3 regions of the Paenibacillus sp. 2KB_22 genome follow, and region 2 is predicted to be linked to each of the others. Evidence: riboswitches for the same ligand, from Rfam matches in the RefSeq annotation. Region 2 holds a riboswitch; each other region holds the start of a gene.
What was found. A riboswitch is a leader RNA that binds a small molecule or an ion and turns the genes downstream of it on or off. The one in region 2 is predicted to bind cobalamin.

Region 1 (8,019 bases), on a different contig from region 2:
GTCTAGGATATGCTTTGGGCCGTGCGGAATATATTCAGGCAATGACGAAGAAACAGGTGACCTGGAGTGTCAACGGTCTGGCGCTTATGGCAGGTGAAGCCTGTCTGCGCAGTGGAGAACGGTACGAACTGGAGACCCTATCACAGATCACGCGGGAACGGGGACATCTCATCGCTGGGCTGCAGGCGTATGGATGTGCGGTGACACCGGGAGAGGCGAACTTTATTTTGGCACGTGTGCCGGCCCCTTGGACAGCAGCATCCATGCAGGAGGCGCTGGGGCAAAGGGGTATCCTGATTCGCAGCTGTGCCATGTATCCGGGGCTTGACGAAGGCCATGTGCGTTTCGCGGTCAAGGATGCAGACGCCAATGCTACTTTGCTCGAAGTGCTGGGCAGCGTGTTGGAAACCAAGGGATATCCAAATGTCGATCAGTCTTCCATTCATGAATCCAGTCAGCAGGAGAAGGCGAAAGATTCGGAACAGGAACAGGGAGGGAAGCGGCAATGACACTCCCGTTTTATAACTACTTTACGAATGGAGAAACAGACGAGAATGAGTATGCGGCCTTTTCCTGGCCAGGACTGAACATATCTGCACATGAACGACATATCAAAGCACAGAGTCCAAGGGCAGCCCAAGCGCTGTCGAATGCGGTATATGGCGGCGGGATGCTTGAACTGGATCGCATATTTAACATCTATGTGGACAGGCATTACCGCTGTGATGATCCGCCGCGTGATATCGAACAAGCGCTGAACGAATGGCAAGAGCCGCGGGATCAATGTGCCGGATTATTGACGGCCGTAAGGCTGGAGCATACTTCCATTCAGGAATATACAAGTGATGAATTTGGCCTTCTGTGCTGTACCACTGCGGGTGTATCAAATGCCGCACGAGCGGGGTCGGAGAGAACGGTATTTGATGCGGCAGGAAATAAGACGATGTCTTCCGGCAGGGAGCGCTCTGCTCCTTCAGCACGGAATCTGACGATGCCATCCTATGTCCCAGGTACAATTAACATCATGCTCTGGTTGAATGGACGCATGACCAGCGGGGCAATGGTGAATGCAGTACAGACGGCGGTGGAAGCCAAAGCGGCAGCGCTGGCGGATGCGGGGGTTCTGGATTCGGAGAACGGGTTGCCCGCCACCGGCACCACAACTGATGCCATTGTATTTGCGGTACGTCAGGCAGTGGAGGAAACACAACCGATGATCGCTTATGCCGGGACAGCGACTACGGCAGGGGCGGCGATTGGCAGACTGGTATACGACACGGTGACGGAGAGCCTTCAGGCCGGACTGTACGGAAAGAGAGGATCAGGCACAAATGACTTTTGAGGTGGAGCATCTATGGACTTGGCCGTTCTGGACAGGCATGGCGGGAGCCTGGATTATTATACTGGCGTACCTGTTGGACCGATGTATCGGAGATCCGCGCTGGATTCCCCACCCGGTGATTGGCATGGGAAAAGGCATCTCGGCGTTGGAGCGTGTCATTCGCTCGCGTGTGAGCACAGATTCGGGGCTGAAGAGAGCAGGGCTGTTGTTTCCGATTGTGATCGCGGGGGGGTCTTTTGCCATCACGTGGGGACTTGTATATGTGCTTGGGCTGATTCATCCTGTCATTGCGGTGGCAGCTGAAGTAGTGCTCATCGCAACGACCATTGCTTCAAAAGGGCTTAAGGATGCAGGTATGGAAGTGTATCGTCATCTGAAGCAGCAGGATTGGCCGGCGGCCAGACGTTCACTGGGCATGATTGTTGGACGTGATACAGCGCATCTGGATGAACCGGAGGTTGTGCGGGGAACGGTAGAGACGGTTGCCGAAAATATCGTTGATGCCATTGTATCCCCGTTATTCTATGCGCTTATTGGAGGCGCTCCGCTTGCTATGGCTTATCGTGCCGTCAACACGCTGGATTCCATGGTTGGATATAAAAATGACAAGTATTTGCATCTTGGCTGGGCCTCGGCCCGTCTGGATGATGTGGCGAACTGGATACCTGCCCGGTTGACCGCGATGCTATTAATCGTGGGTGCGTGGGTGATGAAGATGGACGCCAAAGGAGCAGCACGCATGGTCGCACGGGATGCAAGACTGCATCCAAGTCCGAATAGCGGTTTTCCCGAATCAGCGGTGGCTGGAGCACTGGGCATCCGGCTTGGTGGACATAACGTGTATCATGGAGTTGCTTCGTTTCGCGCCTACATGGGGGAGGCCAAACGGCCGATGGAAGCCGAGGATATTGTGCGAACATCACGCCTGATGTTCTGGTCGGCAGGGGCTTTTGTTGTACTGTGCGTGTTCATAACGCTGGGTATGTGGCTGGCAGGAGGGACGCTGTTATGGCCGTAAATGAAGGAAATGCAGGCAATGAAGTACATAGGGATCAACCCGGTCCGCTGAAACGAAACATTCTGTGGGTCCGTCACGGGACAACGCTGTGGAATGTGGAAAAAAGATACCTGGGGCATACCGACATCGGTCTGCTGCCAGATGCCAAAGAAGAACTGGCTCCGCTTCATGAACAATTGAGCAATGTTCCGTGGAACGAGCTATATTGCAGTGATCTTCTTCGCTGCCGGCAGACGCTGGAACAGATTCTTCCTGATGCCAGCGGACAGGTGAAGTTCGACTCGCGCCTGCGCGAGAATGATTTTGGACAGTGGGAAGGGCTGACGTATGAGCAGCTCAAGGATAACCCTGTGTACCGAAGCTGGATTGATGCGCCGCAGAAGGTCACTCCGCCCGGTGGGGAATCGTGGCAGGAGTTTACGGGGCGAATGGATTCCTTTCTTCAAGAGATGTTGTTGGAGGGTCGTCCTTCGATCCACGTTGATGAGGGGCAAGTTCCTACCATGGTTGTGGTTACGCATGGTGGTGTCATCCGGTATGCCTTGTCCCGTCTGATTGCCGGGCTTGGGTTCTGGGATACACATGTCGTACCGGGACAGGCGATTCAGGTTCAGCTTGATCGACAGGGGAATCAATGGTTTGGCAGCAGAGTGACTTTTCCGCCAATCGGGTTGTAAGGATGTACAATATACCCTATAATCACAACAGAAGTGTGACTTCAGCATGGATACAGATACGCTCAGGCAGTGAAGCCTCAACGAGTATGCAACATGCAGAAATTACACGGCAATGGTTTACCATATCAGCGACCAAGGGTCCCGCGTGTGAAGGCTGTTTTCATGGCAGATTAGTACGAGTCGTGAAACACACAAGGGTGAAATGGGGAAGTCGGTGCAAATCCGGCACGGTCCCGCCACTGTAAAACAGGATGATTCCTGTAAGTCAGGTTACCTGCCCTGGACGTACAAACCGGTGTTCCTTCGAGGAAAGGACAGCGTTTCGGGCTATTCTATGCGCATGGACAACCTTTGGTTGAACATGTACAGATCGCCATATGCGAGACGTCATCCCTGATCCTGGACGTATGGATTGGGGATTTTTTATTGTTCATGTAAGATGAACGAGACCAATTTTACACGAGGTCACTACGATTGCAGTACCATCTTCCGATCGCTGTTATCCCCAGATTTTTTGATGCCCTTTTTGAAAGGGGAAATCCGGTGATAAGCGTATGCTTCCGATTTAGCTTTCTTGTAGAAAGCTTTAAGCGAACACTTCGTTTCTTCAGATCGGTTCTGCACTCTCCGTTAACGTGTAAATGTTGCAGTTCAAACCTTATACAGGAACACCAAGGCATGGGAGCAGGAGTTTAAGCACGATGCAAGAAAATAGCACAAATAGAGAAGGGGAGAATAACAGAATGAATTTCAAGAATTGGAAAAGCGTAGCGTCCCTGCTAAGTGCAGCGGCACTCGCACTGGCTTTGGCCGGATGTGGCAATGCAACAACGAACGAGGGCACAGGTACTTCACAGCAACCGGCACAGGAGCAGTCCCAAGGCCAGGCGCAGACGGACCTCAAAACACAATATCCACTTACCGTTACAGATGCAACGGGTGAATCGTTTACTTTTGAAAAGGCGCCAGCCAAAATTGTATCCGTGTCTCCGGCTGAGACAGAGTCCCTGTTTGCCCTTGGATTGGATGAACAGATCGTTGGTGTATCCGACTATGATGATTATCCTGAAGCAGCAACAACCAAAGCGAAAATGGGCGGGATCACCAAGCCCAATGAAGAGTCCATCATTGCAGCTGAAGCCGACATCGTCTTCACAGGTATCTCGATGAGCGAGGATGCCGTGAAGAAGCTGCGCGAGTTGGGTATTACCATTTTCAAAACGGATCCTAAATCCATCGACGATGTGATGAACAATATCGAAACCTTCGGTAAAATCACCGATCATCAGGAAAAAGCACAAGAAATCATCACTCAGATGAAACAGGATGTGACGGATGTAACCGAAGCGGTGAAGGCCGTTAAAACGGAAGATAAGAAAAAAGTATACGTTGAGTTCTCCCCAGGCTGGACTGTAGGTAAAGGCGAATTCATGGATGAACTCATCACTGTAGCCGGAGGTAGCAATATTGCTTCGGACAAAGAGGGCTGGTATGAAATTAATGAAGAAAACGTGATTGCCTCCAACCCCGATGTGATCCTGTATGCCAACGATGTGATTGATGAGAACTCCAAAACACTGGATCAAATCATCAAGGCGCGCAGCGGCTGGGATCAAATTACTGCTGTGAAAAATGACGCGGTTATTGGCCTGGATGCCAACCTGCTGAGCCGTCCGGGTCCACGGGTAACTCAAGGGTTGAAAGAAGTAGCCAAAACGATCTACCCTGACTTGTTCCAATGAGTAAAAAGCTGATCCTGTTCGGGACGACGGGCATGGTGCTGCTGGTGCTCACTGTGCTCATCTGCACGGGCATTGGTTCAGTAGCGTTGCCAATCCGGGATATTGCAGGTATTCTGATTCACAAAATTCCCTGGGTAGGCGACTGGATTACACCGGATTGGAATAAGGCGGCCGAACAGATTATCTGGAAAGTCCGTTTTCCGCGCGTACTGCTTGCTGTGCTCGTGGGTGCTTCACTAGCCATTGCGGGTGCGGGCTTCCAGGGGGTGCTGCGTAATCCGCTGGCCGATCCGTTTACGCTGGGTGTATCATCCGGTGCATCGGTGGGGGCTGCTTTCCTGATTTTCTTCGGATTGCAGTATGCACTGATTGGAATCTGGACCTTACCCTTGATTGCATTTTTGACGGGTGTAATCACGTTATGGTTTGTTATGGCACTGGCTCGTGAAGGGCGCAAAATACCTACACATAGCCTCATTCTGGCTGGTGTGGTCATGCAAAGTTTCCTGGGCGCAGTTGTTTCCTTCCTGTCGACCATGTCGAAACAGACGATTAATGAAATTATATACTGGACGATGGGAAGTCTGGCTCTGCGTGGGTGGTCGTATACGGCCATCCTTTTCCCGTATTTTCTGTTAGGGCTGGTCTTTCTCTGGAGCCGGGCACGCTCGTTGAATGTGCTTGCGCTGGGAGAACGTCAAGCGGCACATATCGGGATTGGCGTGGACAGGCTTAAGCTGTCCGTGCTGGCAGTCGGCACACTGCTGACCGCAGGTGCTGTCTCGGTATCAGGTGTCATCGGATTTGTTGGATTAGTGATCCCGCATATGTTGCGGCTGCTGGTGGGGCCGGATTATCGACTGCTGGTACCTTTGTCTGCCATTGGTGGAGCAATCTTCATGGTGTGGGCCGATACCATCGCCAGGTCGTTGCTTGCGCCAACTGAAATTCCGCTCGGTGTCGTCACCGCCTTTGTTGGTGCGCCGTTCTTTGCTTACCTGCTGCACCGGAACAAAAAGTTGCAGAAGGGGATGATGCCATGAATTCCAGTACCGATTCAAACTCAACTTCCCTTATTTCCATTAAGGGAGCAGGGAAGTCATATGGCAATCACCAGGCATTGCGTAGTGTAGACTGGCATGTTGGTGAAGGTGACTGGTGGGGCGTTGTCGGTCCAAACGGCAGCGGCAAGTCCACTCTGATCCAGCTTATTGCCGGAACGGAACAGTTAAGCGAAGGTCAGATCCGTATCGATGGTCGAGACATCGGCTCATACAGCCGTAAGGACCTGTCGCGCATGATCGCTGTATTGCAGCAGGACGGCTTGCCACCCATCTCTTATCCCGTACGAGATGTGGTGGAGATGGGGAGATATCCGTACCAGAACTGGCTGGGGCGGGAAGCGGGTGATGGGGCACTTGTGGTAGACAGAGTGCTTGAAGACCTGGGATTGACGGAGCTGGCGGACAGACCGCTGGATGCACTCAGCGGCGGGCAACGACAACGGGTCGCACTTGCCAAAGTTATGGCTCAGGAGCCGCGGTTGCTGCTGCTGGACGAGCCGACTACGTTTCTGGATATTAAGTATCAATTGCAATTCATGGAATTGTTATCGGCATGGCGACAGAGAAATAACATTACGATTGTGGCTGTGCTGCATGATCTGAATCTCGCCGCGTTATTTTGCGATCACATTCTGGCGCTGCGAGAGGGCGTAGCGGTGGGAAAGGGGACGCCTCATACGTTAATCAACGATGAGAATATTCAGGACATATTTCGCGTCAAACCCGCAATTGTTTCCCATCCCGACCATGCGATACCTCAACTGCTGCTGCGGCGGGACATCGATTAATTGAAGCGGGCAACCCATATTTTGATGAAGGAAGTGCTGGTTGTATGAATAATGAACAGGTGTTGGAGCAATTAACCCAAAGGATTACCGCTCCTGACCAGGAAGTGGCGGCAGAGACCTCTGCGCACGTGGATTCGTTGACGAAGCCGCCGGGGAGTCTGGGCAAATTGGAAGAGTTGGTAATCCGCCTGGCAGGCATGACGGGCAATGTACGTCCGCGTTTTGATCACAGGGCGGTCATTGTCATGGCCGCAGATCACGGCGTAGTGGAAGAAGGCATCAGTGCTTTTCCTGCTGAAGTAACCCCGCAGATGGTCATGAATTTCCTCGCTGGGGGCGCAGCCGTGAATGTGCTTGCACGTCACGCAGGTGCTGATGTGATCTGTGTGGATATCGGGGTGAATGCCGATCTTGAACATCCGGGCCTGCTCACCCGTAAAATTCGCAAAGGCACGGCCAACATGGCCCGAGGCGCAGCGATGACCCGGGATGAGGCAGTTCGGGCTATCCTTGCGGGAGCCGAAGTTGTATCGGCAGAGGTGGCGAAGGGAACACAGTTGTTTGTCACTGGGGAGATGGGAATTGGCAACACCACTGCAAGTGCTGCGGTAATGAGCGCACTAACCGGAGTTGCCCCTGCCGCTGCCGTGGGGAGAGGTACCGGCATTGATGATGCAGGCTTGCAGCGCAAGGCTGCTGTAGTCAGCCGGGCGCTTAGCGTAAACGCACCGAACCCGGAAGATGCACTGGATGTTCTGTGCAAGGTGGGTGGACTGGAGATTGCCGGACTCACGGGGGTTATCCTCGCAGCAGCTGCTCATCGTTGCCCGGTCGTTGTAGACGGGTTCATCTCTACCGCAGCAGCGCTGGTTGCGAGACAACTTGCACCGCTGAGCACAGCTTATATGATCGCTTCTCATACTTCACATGAAAATGGACATGGAGCGCTGCTGCGTGAACTGGACCTGAAATCGATGCTGGATCTGGACATGCGTCTGGGTGAAGGCACAGGTGGTGTGCTCAGTCTTCATCTAATTGACGCAGCATGTCTTATTCTGAACGAGATGGCAACCTTTGCAAGCGCGGGTGTCTCGGACGGGACAAGCCCTGCTCTGGACTCTGCTGCGTCGGATGACTCATCCGTGCAAAGAGAGGGTTCCCGATGAGTGTACTGGTGACGGGCGGGGCACGCAGTGGCAAAAGCTCCTTTGCCGAACGTCTCTGCATGCAGCGTTCCTCGGAGGCCTGGTATGTGGCGACAGCCCAGGCGTACGATGATGAAATGCGTGAGCGTATCGCCATGCATCAGCATCAGCGCGAGGCATCAGGGTATCTGTGGCATACGATGGAAGAGCCGATACATCTGCCTGCTTTGATAAGCCGCATGG
Region 2 (8,019 bases):
GCACAGCGCTGCTGGACTCTGTCTCTCATGAATTGCGTACGCCCCTAACTGCCATTATCGGTTCGGCTACGGGATTGTTGGAGAATGATACTCTTTTTACACCCGAGGATCGGAGAGAATTAACAGGCAACATTCGGGATGGAGCCTTGCGCATGAATCGTCTCGTCACGAATCTGCTGGGTATGGTTCGGCTGGAGAGCGGCATGTTGCAACTGAACCGGAAATGGTGTGACGTGGGAGACATAATTAGCGTTGTACTGACACAAGTTCGGGAATTCAGTCCGCATCGCAACATTCAAGTTGAACTGCCTGATGATCCGGCCTTCATCTACGGAGATGAAGTATTGCTGGAGCAGGTGCTGGTCAATATCGTCAGCAACGCCATCAAATATTCGCCTGATGAGAGCCAGATTGTCATCACTGTGACGAGTAATAAGAGTCCAAGTCAATTGACGATCTGGGTAGCTGATCAAGGTGTCGGTATACCGGAAGCGGAAAGAATACGTATATTTGATAAGTTCTATCGCTCAGAGTCTACTCAGCATGTCACAGGAACAGGGCTTGGTCTGGCGATCTGCAAAGGCATTGTGGAAGTCCACGGAGGTACCATTGTGGCAGAGCCGAATCCGGGCGGGGGAACGAGAATGCGCATAGAACTCCCCATGGAGGCTCACGGATCGCGGTTTCCCTATTCAGAACAAGGAGAGGTTGAAGAATAACATGAACGCACCACTAGGGGCTCGTATACTGGTGATCGATGATGAGCCGCAGATTCGCAAATTGCTCAAGGTCACTCTTCAGGCACACCAATTCGAACTCCACGAGTGTGGAGAGGGCGAAGAGGGTGTTATTCAGGCGAGTATTGTACATCCGGATCTGATCATCCTTGATCTCGGTTTGCCAGGCATGTCTGGCATGGAGGTACTTCGCCGCATTCGCGAATGGTCGCAAGTCCCGATCATTGTGCTGACAGCGAAGGATCAGGAGGGAGACAAAATTGCCGCGTTGGATGGTGGTGCAGATGATTATGTGACCAAACCATTCGGAATGGGTGAGTTGGTCGCCCGTATTCGGGTGGCGCTGCGTCATGTAGCCAAAACGACGGATGAGCCAATACTGCGCTTCGGAGCACTGACGGTTGATCTGGCCCAAAGGCAGGTCGAACTGGAGGGGAATTTGGTGAAATTAACCCCAACGGAATATGAGATGCTGAAGGTGCTCGCCTCGAATGCGGGGAAGATAATCACCCAGCGTCAGCTTTTGCAGCAAGTATGGGGAGGGCATCATCATGAGTCCGACAGCCATTATCTTCGGGTATATGTGGGACATCTGCGCAAGAAATTAAATGAAGATCCAACCAAGCCCCGATATATTCAGACGGAGCCTGGCATTGGTTATCGCTTTTTGCTTCCTGCCGAATAAGGTTTAAGGGAGCAGCGAGACATTTCTTAATAGTGATGTGATGCACGCCTCAGCGGGTGAGCGTCATTGAAGAGCAAAACACCGTCCCCTTTGGCTGCAAAGGAACGGTGCTTTTATATTATGACGTGTATTTTGGCAACCAGTCGCCGTGAGCCTCAATCAACTCATCACACATCGCTACGATGTCATCGATAGACAGCTCGGCAGCCGTGTGTGGATCAAGCATTGCCGCATGATAGATATGTTCCTTTTTGCCCGTGATTGCCGCTTCAATGGTCAGCAGTTGCGTATTGATGTTTGTCCGGTTCAATGCCGCGAGTTGTGGAGGCAGATCTCCAATGTACGTAGGGCTGATCCCTGATCCATCGACCAGACAAGGTACCTCAACACATGCCTCACGCGGCAGGTTCGTAATCAGTCCGTTGTTCATGACGTTGCCGCCAATCTTGTACGGGTTATTCGTCTCCATGGCTTCAATAATATGCGATGCGTATTCACGGCTGCGGGTATGTTCAATATTTTCGCTGGCAAACAGCTTGGTACGCATTTCTTTCCAGCCTTCAATCTGGTTCACACAGCGGCGTGGATACTCATCCAGTGGAATGTTGAAGCGTTCAATCAGCTCCGGGTAATTCCGCTTGATGAAGTAAGGGTGGTACTCGGCATTATGCTCGGACGATTCCGTTACATAATAGCCAAATCGCTGCATCAACTCAAAACGGACCATGTCGTCATGCTGTTCTTTCTGCTTTTCCTTCGCCAGACGTTTAATCTCGGGGTACAGATCCTGCCCGTCTTTTGTAACTTCGAGCAGCCACGCCATGTGGTTAATTCCTGCAACCTTAGCCACAACACCTGTCTGATCCATTCCCAGTGCATCGAACAGATGTGGTACACATACCTGCACACTATGACACAAACCTACGGTTTTGATCCCACCATGCACATTCATGACGTTGGTAAGCACGGCCATCGGGTTGGTGTAGTTCAGGAACCATGCATCCGGACACACTTCCTGCATATCCCGGGCAAAATCCAGCATGACCGGAATCGTCCGCAAATTACGGAAAATTCCACCGATACCTAGGGTATCTGCAATCGTTTGACGTAGTCCGTATTTCTTCGGAATCTCGAAGTCCGTAATGGTACATGGATCATATCCACCGACCTGGATGGCGTTGATGACATATTTGGCCCCGCGCAGCGCTTCTTTGCGGTCCTGATATACGTTAACGACGCAACGACTTCCGAGTGAACGGGCCAGACTGGTCAGCAAACGCTCGGAATCGCTCAGACGTTCAGCATCGATATCGAACAATGCCAGCTCAAAATCCTGCAGTGCTTCGGTCATCATGACATCACCCAATACATTTTTGACAAAGACGGTGCTTCCCGCACCGAGAAACGTAATTTTGTTCATCTTAAGTTAAGCCTCCCTGAAAAATGTTGTACCCCAACTATAGGCCGATTCGGCACATATAACTATGGCTCAACCCCTCTCAAACATGGCATAATCCCATTTTTGTTTCCGTTTTCAACTAATATTTATGTCCTTTAGCTGTTATAATTTAATTAGACATACAGATGGTGAGCCTCGGAAGGAAACAAGGAGGGAGGGCATAAAATGAGAAAAATAGAGATGAATGTGGTAGCCACGGACTGGACACAGATGGAACTGGTCTTGTTGTTCTTCGGGTGGGAGGCGTGTGAACCCGCCCATTATTGGGGACCGGGTGTACGTGATTCCTATATTGTGCATTACATCCATGAAGGACGGGGCATCGTGTACATGGGGGATCAGGAATACAAGCTTAGCGAGGGACAGGGGTTTATCATTTTCCCGGACACGCTTATTCATTATGAGGCAGATCCGCAGGAGCCCTGGACGTATTCGTGGTTCGGCTTCAAAGGTGTACAAGCCAAAGCATTCATGCAACGTGCCCAACTGAGCCCGGAGCGCCCGATATATGATGCCCATGATACGATTACGATGGAACAGTTGTATACGGAGATGGTCCAAGCTTCCACGCGATCGGAAGGCGATGTGTTGAACCAGAGTCTCTTGTACCGTTTGATGGCAGAACTCATCTCTTCTTCACCTGTGAAGGAAGATATAGGGCAGCTCCTTTCGAACAAAGAAACGTACATCCGGCAGGCGGTGCAGTTTATGGAGAACAGGTACAGTCAGCGAACTTCCATTTTGGATATTGCCCAAGCTGTGGGGTTGGATCGCACGTATCTATCAGGATTGTTCAAAGAGCGATATGGCATGTCGCTACAGTCATTTTTTCTGGAGTACCGTATGAATAGGGCTGCCGAACTTCTCCAGAATCCAGGGCTGTCGGTCAGTGAAGTGGCCCATTCTGTCGGTTATACGGACCCCTTATTGTTTTCCAAGATGTTTAAGCGTGTGACGGGCGTATCTCCGAAGGGGTCGAGAATTCGCGATTAGACGCACCTAGTGTTTCAAATTTAAAAGAAAAGTTTTGATCATTAAACGTTGTCCCGCTATACTGATACAGAAGTGTAATTGAATATGTGGAACTTGGTGCTTTGCCCGTCAGGGTGGAAGCTTAATAGGGAAGTCCGGTGTAATACCGGCGCGGTCCCGCCACTGTAACAGAGGAGTCAGGTAGCGATAATCCACTGGTTTAGACCGGGAAGGAGCTGCAAGTGACGATGATTCTGGAGCCAGGAGACCTGCCAAGTTTAACAAACACAGTAGTACCCTACGGGAGATAGGAAGGTGTTTAGAGAGCATGATTTTTTCTGAAAATCTGTTTATTTAAGGCGTCCTCATCCAGTAACACGGAGAGGGACGCCTTTTTTGTTATGGGCGAAGAACATCATGACACATACATAGAGTTTTGGGGAAGGACGTTAGAGCACTTGAGCAGATATATCGTTAAACGATTAATACAACTGGTAGTCGTATTGTTCGGCATCACGTTCTTGACGTTCCTGCTAACCTACCTGTCTCCTGGAGATCCAGCCAGACTCATGCTTATGTCTACAGGGGTAACGCCATCCGATGAGCTGGTCAGGCAGGTGAGGTCGGAGCTTGGATTGGACGAGCCCTTTCTCTACCGATACGGGACATGGTTGGGACAGGTGCTGACTGGAGACTTCGGTACATCATATAAATACAATCGTCCAGTACTGGACGTGTTGATGGCACGTCTCCCGGCAACGCTTTGGCTAACAGGAAGCGCCATGTTTCTGGTTATACTGGTTTCCTTTCCATTGGGGATGCTGTCGGCTGTCTATCGTAACAAATGGCTTGATCACGTCATTCGTCTGTTCTCTTTTGCCGGATTATCGATGCCCAGCTTCTGGTTGGGTATGCTGCTCATGTTGGTCTTCGGTGTACAGCTGAAGCTGCTGCCGGTAATGGGTAATTCCGGATGGTATAGCCTGATTCTGCCTGCATGTACACTCGCGATTCCACTTGTTGCCCAGTACAGCAGACAGATTCGTGCGGTCCTGCTTGAGGAGACAAGCCAGAACTATGTGATCGGAGCCATATCCAGAGGTGTGAAGGAATCGATCATTATTTTGCGTCATATTCTTCCCAATGCCCTGCTGCCGATCGTTACCCTAATGGGCATGACAACAGGTGCTTTGTTAGGTGGTGCAGCGATTGTGGAAAGTTTATTTGTGTGGCCGGGCGTTGGACAGATGGCTGTAGATGCGATTTTCACAAGGGATTATCCGCTGATTCAGGGGTATGTCATCTGGATGGCGATCATATATGTCACCCTGAATCTGCTGGTCGATATATGGACTCATCTTCGTGATCCCCGAATCCGACTGGAAGTGGATATATAGATGAGAGCCTTCAGACTTGTATTACTGCAGAATCGCTGGTTCACCTTCCTGCTGTCTCTGACCGCCTTCTGGATTATTCTTGCCATGGTTGCACCGCTGCTTGCACCACACGATCCACTTGCAACGAACTTTGCCAAAGTGTTGCAGCCATCCAGCGCCGAGTATCCTCTTGGAACCGATCAACTGGGCCGCTGTGTATTATCTCGTCTTCTGTACGGTGCACGTACCTCGCTGCTGCTCACCTTTATGATGATTGGCATCGTGTTTGTGCTAGGTGTAGCGATTGGAGTCATCGCCGGTTTCGCTCGGGGTGTGACGGATATGGTGCTCATGCGCCTGTCTGATACATTAATGGCATTTCCGGGACTAATTTTTGCGATCGCTGTGGTGGGGATGCTGGGGCCGGGATTGTTCAATACGGTGCTGGCATTGTCGGTTGTCTGGTGGGCGAAGTATGCACGGATGGCCAGAAGCCTGGTGATATCCCTTCAGCAAAAGGAATATGTCGCTGCCGCTGCTTTCAGCGGAGCACGTAAAATACAGATCATTGGCAGGACGATCCTGCCCAATATGATGTCTCCAATCATCGTCATGGCGATGATGGATGTGGGTGGTATGATGCTGTCGATCTCGGGGTTGTCCTTTCTTGGGCTTGGCGCGCAGCCTCCGAACCCCGAGTGGGGGGCCATGTTAAATGAAGGCAGAAGATATCTGCAGACTGCACCATGGTTGTTAATTTATCCGGGTCTGGCGATATTTAGCACCGTCATTATTTTTAATTTACTGGGAGACAGCCTGCGAGATGTGCTTGATCCCAAGAAAAATACAGCTTAACTGGAGGAACCAGAATGAAGAGGAATATTCAAAAATCAATGCTGCTCACCCTCATATCCATGTGGGTTGTGTTCTTGCTTGCAGCTTGTGGCACCGCCAATAATCCATCGACCTCGTCTGGTGCAACGGAGAAGTCGGCGGGTGCGGACAAGGGTACTACAAGTGCACCAACTCATCTCAATGTGGCCTTGTTCTGGCTTGGCAGCAACCTGGACCCGGCAGAAGAATGGAACGGCTGGACACTCACGCGTGCAGCGATTGGGGAGACACTGATCCAGTTTGACGAGAATATGAAGCTGGTCCCTAAAATTGCAGATTCTTGGGAACGAGTGGATGACACGACTTGGCACTTTCATATTCGGGAAGGTGTAACTTTCCATAACGGAAATAAGGTAACTGCCGACGCGGTGAAAAAATCGATAGAACGCTCCATTGAGTTAAACGAGAGAGGACAAGCGACTGTACCTGTAGCCTCAATGACTGCTGAAGGACAAGATCTGAAGATTAAAACGAAAGAGCCTTATGCGTCCCTGCTTGGTAATATTGCCGAGCCACTGTTTGTCATTGTGGATACGAGTGCAGATACATCCAAATTCAAGAGCGAGCCTATTGCTACGGGGCCATTTATGGTGACAGGATATACGCCGGATCAGGAGATCCAGGTGAAAAAGTATGACGGGTATTGGGGCGGTGCGGCAGATGTGGACACATTGACGTTGAAATATATCAAGGATGATAGCACACGTGCTCTTGCCCTGCAGTCTGGAGAGATTGATGTAGCCAGTAACGTGGGACGCAGCAATTTGACGTTATTCCAGGACAAGAGTCAATACACCATTGATGAAATTCCTAGCCTGCGTACCCAGTTTGTATGGTTTAACACAACCAATCCACTGCTGAGTGATCCAGAGGTTCGCCGGGCGATCTCTTATGGTGTAGACCGGGAGATGTATGCGAATACGCTGGTGGGCGGTCAGGCGGCCAAAGGTCCATTTACCTCAGCGCTGCCTTTTGGCTACGACAAGATCAAAGGATATGATTACGAACCGGAGAAAGCCAAACAGCTGCTGGATGGGGCTGACTACAAGGATGCAGATGGGGATGGCATTCGTGAAAAAGATGGCAAGAAGCTGTCGCTACAGCTGATTCTGAACTCCGCTTACGAGTCTGATTCGATTGTGGCTGCTGCAATGCAGTCCCAGCTTAAAGAGATTGGCGTTCAAGTGGAGATGACCTCCTATGAGGACCTAACCGATCATCAGAAGAGCGGAAATTACGACCTTGCTTTGACAAGTATTAATACAGGCATCACGGGTGACCCGCAATATATTCTGGATTTCTACTTTATGACGGGTGCGGAATGGAATGTGGGCGGATATAGCAATCCGAAGCTGGATGAGGTAATTACTCGACTTCATTCCGAGTTTGACGTGGAGAAAAGGTATGCCCTTGCAGCAGAGGCCCAGCAGATGATTCTGGATGATGCAGCCTATATGTTTTTGACCTATACCCCGATTAATATTGTGAGTAAAAGTAACGTGCAAGGCGCGACGATGTATCCCATCGACTTCTACCTGCTGGATCGTAATATCAAGGTTGGGCAGTAATGGAGCCCTTGCTTAGTGTCAATCATCTGTCCGTAACCTACAAGGGAAATTCTCTGGCTCTACGGGACTTGTCCTTCTCCATGAATAAGGGAGAGATTATCGGGATTGTAGGTGAGAGTGGCAGCGGAAAGTCGACCCTTATTCGGGCTTTGCTTGGCCTGTTACCAGAAGGTGGTCAATACATCGGGGGAGTGATCTCTTTTCAGGAAAAAGTGCTATTACGTGAGTCACAGTCTGATTGGGGCGGAGTACGCGGGAAGCGGATCGCTATGGTGTTTCAGGACAGTGGATCGTATCTTAATCCGATTCGCAGCATCGGTAGTCAGTA
Region 3 (8,019 bases), on a different contig from region 2:
CTTTGGATTCTGCTGCGGATACGAATCCGACCGGCATACCGATGATCAGGCCTGGTTTCGCTTCGCCTTCTTTGACCAGACGGATCAGTTCCAGCAGTGCTGTTGGTGCGTTACCAATGGCGTAGATTCCGCCTTCGTATAATTGATTAGCTTTACGCGTCGAGATGATGGCCCGAGTGGTGTTCAGGCGTTTGGCTTCTTCCATCACATCGGGATCGGAAATATGTACATGTACATCTCCGCCAAAACCGCGAATGCGATCCTTGCTTACCCCAGCCTGAATCATCTGTACGTCAGCGATGACGGATTGGCCGGCGCGAAGCGCTGCAATTCCCGCTTGAATGGCATCCGGGTGGAACACCATGCTCCGGCCCAGTTCGAAGTCAGCCGAGGCGTGAATGACCCGCTGTACCACGGGATATTGCTCAGCCGTGAACGGATGCTCACCCAGTTCCTCCGTGATCATCTCAAAGCTCTTACCCTCAATCTCCTGTGGTTGTACGGTCAACGGTTTAAATTCCGTTTTGAAATCCATGTGCATTTCACTCCTTCTACTAGTGGTGTCATTCAAAAATTCATTATTCAAATTAAAACTATTGGGGTGCTCTACTGCACCAATACACGATTCAACTCATCCAACACACCTTCAAAATGGTCAAACACCGTTCCAAATTCAGCCTCGGGGCGTGAAATCAACACGACATGAATGCCCAGCTCCAGTGCAGATTGGATTTTCTCATCCACCGCTCCGGTCTTGCCGCTCTCCTTGGTCACCATTACTGTCGTCGCATAGTGCTTGTACAAGGCTTCATTCATTTCACGGGAAAAAGGTCCCTGTATCGCAATAATATTGCGCTGTTCAACGCCAAGCTCACCGCATTTCTCCATATTATCGAGACGTGGAAGCATGCGGGCAACGAGACGAATATCCGGATCACCGAGCAGGTGCTTGGTGAAAATCTGTAACGTTTTACTACCTGTCGTCAGCATGACCGAGCCCTTCAGTTCTTTGGCCTTGAGTGCCGCTTCATCGTAAGAAGACACGACATGCAGCAACGCATGATCATCGTACGCGAGACCCGTTCGCTCGTAACGAATGTATGGAATACCCGCCTGTTTGGCTGCTTCCATCGCATTGGCATGTGCTTCTTCGGCAAACGGATGACTTGCATCCACGATGGCACGGCTACCTTTTTCACGCACAAGTTCCACCATCGCTTCCACAGTCAAACGGCCTGTCCGAACAGGTAATCCGGCCTCTGTCAGGCTATGGGCAGCACTGTCGGTTACAACAGAAGTCAGTACGTCTGTACCTTGCTGCTGGATCTGTAGAGCCAGTTCCCTGGCATCACTTGTACCACACAACATGAAGATCATGGACGATTCACCTGCTCCGAAGTTGCTGCAACCTGTGACTGATCGGGAGAAGCCACTTCTTGTACGATTTCTTCTGCGTCATCTGAGTTGTTCCGATGAACTTCTTGCTCGTGATGCGTATGATGCAACTCTTCGTCGTGATCATGATGATAATCGAGTGATGTTTGACGATCGACGGCAGTATGCGTGTGATCATGATCGTGTTCATGCTTATGCTGGTCATCGTGTGCATGTACGTGCTGATGATCATGCTCGTCATGATGATGCGAGTGATCATGGTCCGAATGATCGTGGTCGTGATCGTGGTGATGATCGTGGTCATGCCCATGGTCGTGATCATGATGGTGGTGATGGTGTTTGGCTGCTTCAAGTCTGAATTGGCAGTTATCACAGTTGGCTGTTACACGTCCATATAACCCCTCATGAGCCCGCTCCAGTACCAGTTCAACTAGCTTCGGGTGGAAGCCAAAATATCCGCCAACCTCGACCTGAATGTCTGGATGTGCCGCTGCAAATTCTGCGGTCATTTCATCAATACGCTTGATCAGTACACCTGTGAACAGGAAATAAGGCATGATGATGATTTTCTTCGCGCCAAGCAATAGACAACGCTCCAATCCATCCGGGAAAGAGGGCTGAGTCACGCCAATAAAGCTGCTTTCCGTCCACTTGTACGGCAGTTTCTCCCATAACATCCGGGTCATTTTGAAAAAGTCACTGTTGGCATCCGGGTCACTGCTTCCCCGTCCAAGCACCAGTACGGCGGTCTCTTCATCCGTCACCGGAGCAGGTGGAGCCGCTACGGCTGTACCGCCTTGGGATGCGACAAGTACAGGTTGTGCTTCTTGCAGACGGGTCTGCATGATCTGAACAACTTTCTCATGAACACCGATGGGACGACCATATACGAATTCCACCTGCGGATAACGTGCCTTGGCGCGGTCAATGGCGTTAGGAATATCAATCTTGGCATGACCGGCAGCAAACAGAATGATCGGCACCAACACAACACGTGTTGCACCTCGGTCCACACAAGCGGTAACACCTTCAGCAATACTTGGTCTCGTTAATTCCAGAAAACAGGTCTCCACCAACGTATTCTCTGGTGCCTTCGCTGCTACCTCATGTGCAAACTCCTTCAATTCCCGGTTCCCCTCAGGGTCACGGCTCCCGTGTCCCACCAACAATATTGCATCCATCTTTCGTTATTCCTCCCCCGTCTGACCCACAGATCAGACTTTTCATATTCATTTGGCATTCCAGTTCATCCGGCTAAAACTACGCCAAACCAGTCATTCCATCCATTCACCGCATTAATCGTAAAAATTAATTCATCTATGTCAGCTGAAATCCAGCGAATATTGCGAAATATTAGATAGGTCCTGACAGGCTACACCATCACGTCTCCACGAAAGAAGCCATGCAGGCAAGGACTCAATTAATACTTACTCAAGGCTTAGTTAGGTATTTAGTAAGGAATTAAGTATGGAATTAGTCACCACATATCGGGTTTACTTCCACAGTGACTGGTGCATCCACATGGCGGAAGCCCTGAATTACACCAACTCGTTTGAAGAACTTGTGGAATCGCTCATTCGGATGGCCTTTTTCCTTGTAATCGGCCACAATTCGTTCCACAATTCCACCAATCTGATCACCCGGGATTCCCTCCGCTACGGGCTGGGCAGGGTGAGCATTGCGGCCGAATTTCTTGCCACCGAGGAACAGGTCATATGCACCTTTGCGATACACGATGCCGATATCCTCCAGCACTGCCCCGTAACATGCCATACCGCAGCCATTCAGCGCCACACTTGTTTCTTTCGGTGCACCCAGTCCGCCTATCACGGCCTGTAAATGGTTAGCCATCGGGACAGCATCGTCCTTCTCCATATTGCAGAAGTCACAAGCCTTCACTTTGATGACATCGCCAATCGGTACAACGATAAAATTCGCTGCACGCAGCTCTTTAACCAGCGAGTCCGGTTCAAATGTCGGCACTCTCAGAATAATCTGGTGCTCCGGCGTGTACTCCAGTTCGCCGTCTTCACTTGCACACTGCGCCAGCAGCGCCATCTGGGCTGCGGTGAATTTTTTGTTGCCCACGCCGGGCGACACGCCGACTTCAAACAGCGGCGCCTTACGCCCAGGCTCGGGCACGGTGCGTACCGCCGTTGCGGTCGCAGCCTGCGGTGCACTTGCCTCTCGGCTCGGCGCTGCTGCATCCAGCCAGCGGCTCGCCGATTCGCCCGCTAGCGCGCCACCTGCCGCGAGCCGTGTCAGCGCCTCGGCGGCAAGCGCAGCTGCTCCGGCGCGTGGCGCTTCGGCGACTCCGCCCGGAGCGGCCTCTGCCGCAACGGGCGCAGGTCGCTCGCCAGCAAGCACGGCGGTGCCAGCGCTGCTCGCCGGGCTTGCCGCAGGCGTAGCGGCAGCTGCCCCTGCGACAGCGGGCGGCTGCCCTTGCGGAGCCGTGCCCGCTCCGGCGCTTGCGCCGCGCAGGGCTGGCTCCGCCTGTGGCTGCGCGGCCGATGCATCGCTGGCCGGGCTCTCGCCCGCTGCCTCGCCGGAGGCGGCAGAGCGGGCTTCCCTTGCGCCGAGCGACCATGGCTCGGCTTCTGTGCGTAGTCGCTCATGAGGTCTGAGCGACTGTTCCGCGGTGTTCAGCGTATATTTCCGCTGATACCCGCGCGGGGTGACCATGAGTCCTTCGTACATCATGGTCGAAGAGTTGCCGATAATCACGGTCGTCAGCATGCCGATATCATGATTCAGCATATCCTCCAGTGTGGTCATGACAACATCCTGACGCTCACGGTATGCACTTTTCACCAGACCTACCGGGGTCTGTGGGTCACGATAACGCAGAATCATTTCCTGTGTCTCCACGATCTGGCGTGTGCGCCGTCCACTGCGTGGATTGTACAGGGCAATGACAAAATCAGCGGACGCTGCGGCTTCGACCCGGCGAATAATGGTCTCCCACGGCGTAAGGTGATCACTAAGGCTGATCGTACATGCATCATGCATAACGGGGGCACCAAGCAGTGATGCACAGGACTGAATGGCCGATACGCCCGGAATAACTTCGACGGCAACACCCGTATCCGGCTTCCAGCCTTGCTCCATCAGCACCTCGTACACCAGTCCAGCCATACCATATACGCCTGCGTCACCGCTGGAAATTACGGCAACAATTTTGCCCATCTCCGCTTGTCTGACTGCTTCTTGTGCACGGCTTACTTCCTCCGTCATACCTGTGCGCACAATCGCTTGCCCGTTCAACAGAGGGCGAATAAGATCCACATAAGTGTTGTATCCGATAATTACCTCGCTCTCCTGAAGTGCTTCGAGTGCCCGCTTGGTGATATGTTCCATTGCTCCTGGACCGAACCCGATAATCAGCAGCTTGCCTTGATCTTGCATTACTTCTCCTCCTTCATCACACTTGTCGTACTGATCTAAACAGTGAAGAAGGGCGGCTATGCCGACCTTCTCCCCCACTGTACTGCATGTCCAACTCGTCAGCTCTGTTTACTCAGACTATCAACAAGGCTCTTACATCACCTGTTATGATCCAACTAATCTATTCTTCTACCTGCAATTTCCCTACATAGGGCAGGTATCACAAGGATGTACATTTATCTATAAAAACAAAAAAATCCCATCCTTGTAACGGATGGGATACGCATGTACGTACACTCAAGAACATAGTCCAGACTCCCTGAGGGTAGTCCTGTGACTATGTGGCCCAAGGGGGGCCAGCCAGGCGAACCGCTTGTTCGCCCATTTCCTGATTCTTCGTACACCACTCCTTTCCGCGAAGGGTTCGGTGACACATGCAAGGTAGGTCTCCTGGCTTTGGATCATCAGCTTCCTTTTCTGTCTTCCCCGGCTTTCCGAGTGACTTGGATCAAAAAGGGCTTCACCATTACAGTGGCGGGACCGCTCGGGACTTTCACCCGATTCCCTGTTACCTCTTGCTGCACGCAAGAGCACCTTGCTTGTTTTCATTCAATATTGTTTTCATAATAACACCGCGCAGGAAATAATGTCCATGCTTATGATACTTGTCCGTTCTTCTATTTTCAGACAAAACAGAAAAAAGTCCTGATCCAAAAAAACGGATCAGAACCTGATGTAACATATACATATAAGATTCGTTTTAAACCATGCATCTACCTAATGATTAAATACATCCATAGTCATTGATAACTATGATTGCAGGCCACTACTCTTGGCCGCACGCCCCGCAGCGAAGTAACGTCCAAGCTCAACGATGAGTGCTCCCATCTTCTCTTCCTCCGGAATGACCAGCGCCTCAATGCCTTCTTCACGCATGGAGTTTGCTGTAACTTTACCTACAGATGCAGGAATTACGCCTTGTCTGAAGGCAGCAAGCATCTGCTCAAGCTTGTCCTGGGAGGCCGCGTATTGCGTCAGGAATCTGACCTGAGGGCCACTTGTGAACGCAACGGCATCTACCTCGAACTTTAGAATTTCATTCAACAGCTGTTCCAGCTCTGCCTCTTCCGGCGGTACATGCCGGTAAGGGAGCACTTGTCTGACGATTGCACCTTGTTCTTCCAACCATGCGACGAGTTTGGGAGCTGTCTCCCCATGAAGCTGCAATATGACCTTTTTCCCTGCGAGATCATGTGGGGCGAATTCTCGAATGAGCCCGTCCGTGCTACCATCATCATCTCGTACCAGTGGTGTTAACTTGCGCTTTTTGAGCGCATTCACCGTCTTGTATCCCCTCGCTGCAATGGAGGATTCCGATAATACATCCAACAATTGTCCTGCGACTTCCATATCCTCAGCCATTTCAAACAATGCATCCAATCCCATACCCGTCGTCAACACCGCCCAGTCTGGCGGGTCTGAGATCCAGGATACCAACCCATCCCTGATACTCCGATCATCCAGGAATACAGTCCCTTGTGCCGGTCGCACAAGTGGGATTCCCCCCATTTTTTCAACCAGTATGGACATTTCTTTCGATTTTCGTGGTCCTGTCAATGCTACACGCACACCTGCCAAATGTTGAGCCATTCATGTTCCCCCCGTTAGTCCAGCCGAATGTTCATCAGTCTGACTACAGTATACAGGGTACTTCTGTGTAGGGAAACTGTGCTTACCCTATTTTTGCCCGTTCAGCTATAAGGATTTTTGATGAAATGTATCAGGAAGGCTGGAGTTCCCCACCATGAGAATCCTGCCTTCTTTTCTCTCCGTTCTTCTCCGAATCAGTGGATTCTTGTCCCTGTTCATGCTTCTCTTTCTTGGACTGCTCTCCCGACCTCTGGTGGGCAGATTCTTTTTTATCCTTTTTGCGAGGACGAAGGAAAAGAAACAGCACAATCGGGAACAGTACTTCAAAAACAATGGCAATCCATGTCCATTCCCGGGTAAAACGATACAACTGAATGGCGTTTCTGAAAAACCAGAATGCACAAACAAAGCCTAACAGTGCCACCGGACCAGTCAGGACCTTTCCGGAAACGTTTGGAATCATTCGCTTCAGTCCCCAACAGACAAAGTACAGATCAAATGCAATTTTGGTAATCATGGTAGGCAAGGTTGCCGCTGCCAGCGCCAGGTCAAACCGATCCAGGAAATCACTAATTTGCAGCTGCCTTGCAAGTTCATACGAAGGGTATACCAGTCTGGAGGCAATGGGCACACCAATCGACGTGATGGTTTCCACAAGAATCAACATCATCAGCAATCCCGAGATTATTATGCCCCATAACACAGACTTGAAGCGAAAATCACTGCCCTTGACGACAAAAGGCAAGGCGATCATCTCGCCGTAAAAAGAAAATATGTACCAACTCCCTTTGCCTACACCTGCCGTATCGACATGAAAATAGGGCATCAGATTGTCCATATTGATCTGCTTGATAAGCATGAAAGGCACAATGATAGAGTTCAACAGGAACAGGGTAACATAGAGTTCCGACATTCCGATCAACGAACCAAGCCCACCTCGGACGATAAATACCGCCATAATCATGAGGGACAATACCACAATGGATATCGGTGTTGTCTCCAGCAAGGTTATACTTACATAATCGCCAATTAATCGGATATCTCTTGCGAATATGAAGAAAAAAAACAAAATGTACATTACACCTGCGAGTCTTCCCATAAAGGGGAACCGGTCAGCAAGGGCCTCAAATAGATCCTGATTCGGAAATCTCCGCTGGATTCGGCTTACCATCCACATGGATATAATCATCACGAGAATAACTGGCACATACGAGAGATAAGCGTGCTGTTCCGCATAATAAATAGCCTGCGCATGGGGTTGAATCAACGTGCCCGTAATACTGAGCAGTAGCACGAGTAGTACAATCTGTCGAGAAGTCACACTTTGATTCATACCATACCTCCCTTCCATCATTCAATCTGTACTTCGCACCACCCCCAGTCCCCATCTACGGTAACGGTAAGAATCGCTGGATGAAATGACTGATCCATACCGATACAAAAAAGGTTTTACTTAAATGGGTTACATAGAGCCAAAGGCCTGTTCCTAATGCAATCAGACCGTAGGATAACCAGCGATTAATGGCTGCGGCCTGCTTCAGATGTCTAAAGTCCATCACAATGACAATGATGACCATCCCCAGATAGGTG

Region 1: linked by a shared signal. The riboswitch ahead of AB4111_RS09155 (ABC transporter substrate-binding protein) and the one ahead of nikB (nickel ABC transporter permease) in region 2 are both predicted to bind cobalamin.
Region 3: linked by a shared signal. The riboswitch ahead of cobJ (precorrin-3B C(17)-methyltransferase) and the one ahead of nikB (nickel ABC transporter permease) in region 2 are both predicted to bind cobalamin.

Annotation. Positions count from the first base shown of each region.
Region 1 is NZ_JBFRHG010000001.1:2,067,551-2,075,569, reverse strand. Features, by position in the region: gene cobD (threonine-phosphate decarboxylase CobD) at 1-509, shown strand, start outside; gene AB4111_RS09170 (adenosylcobinamide amidohydrolase) at 506-1,342, shown strand; gene cbiB (adenosylcobinamide-phosphate synthase CbiB) at 1,380-2,360, shown strand; gene AB4111_RS09160 (histidine phosphatase family protein) at 2,351-3,037, shown strand; cobalamin riboswitch at 3,184-3,333, shown strand; gene AB4111_RS09155 (ABC transporter substrate-binding protein) at 3,781-4,779, shown strand; gene AB4111_RS09150 (FecCD family ABC transporter permease) at 4,776-5,822, shown strand; gene AB4111_RS09145 (ABC transporter ATP-binding protein) at 5,819-6,631, shown strand; gene cobT (nicotinate-nucleotide--dimethylbenzimidazole phosphoribosyltransferase) at 6,676-7,797, shown strand; gene cobU (bifunctional adenosylcobinamide kinase/adenosylcobinamide-phosphate guanylyltransferase) at 7,794-8,019, shown strand, end outside.
Region 2 is NZ_JBFRHG010000008.1:153,393-161,411, forward strand. Features, by position in the region: gene AB4111_RS28135 (ATP-binding protein) at 1-719, shown strand, start outside; gene AB4111_RS28140 (response regulator) at 721-1,422, shown strand; gene AB4111_RS28145 (alpha-glucosidase/alpha-galactosidase) at 1,541-2,842, opposite strand; gene AB4111_RS28150 (AraC family transcriptional regulator) at 3,047-3,874, shown strand; cobalamin riboswitch at 3,952-4,144, shown strand; gene nikB (nickel ABC transporter permease) at 4,312-5,250, shown strand; gene nikC (nickel transporter permease) at 5,251-6,084, shown strand; gene AB4111_RS28165 (ABC transporter substrate-binding protein) at 6,099-7,691, shown strand; gene AB4111_RS28170 (ABC transporter ATP-binding protein) at 7,691-8,019, shown strand, end outside.
Region 3 is NZ_JBFRHG010000003.1:544,552-552,570, reverse strand. Features, by position in the region: gene AB4111_RS21315 (precorrin-8X methylmutase) at 1-535, opposite strand, end outside; gene cobK (precorrin-6A reductase) at 607-1,377, opposite strand; gene AB4111_RS21305 (sirohydrochlorin chelatase) at 1,374-2,576, opposite strand; gene cobJ (precorrin-3B C(17)-methyltransferase) at 2,869-4,800, opposite strand; cobalamin riboswitch at 5,203-5,392, opposite strand; gene AB4111_RS21295 (uroporphyrinogen-III synthase) at 5,590-6,429, opposite strand; gene AB4111_RS21290 (GerAB/ArcD/ProY family transporter) at 6,560-7,762, opposite strand; gene AB4111_RS21285 (hypothetical protein) at 7,818-8,019, opposite strand, start outside.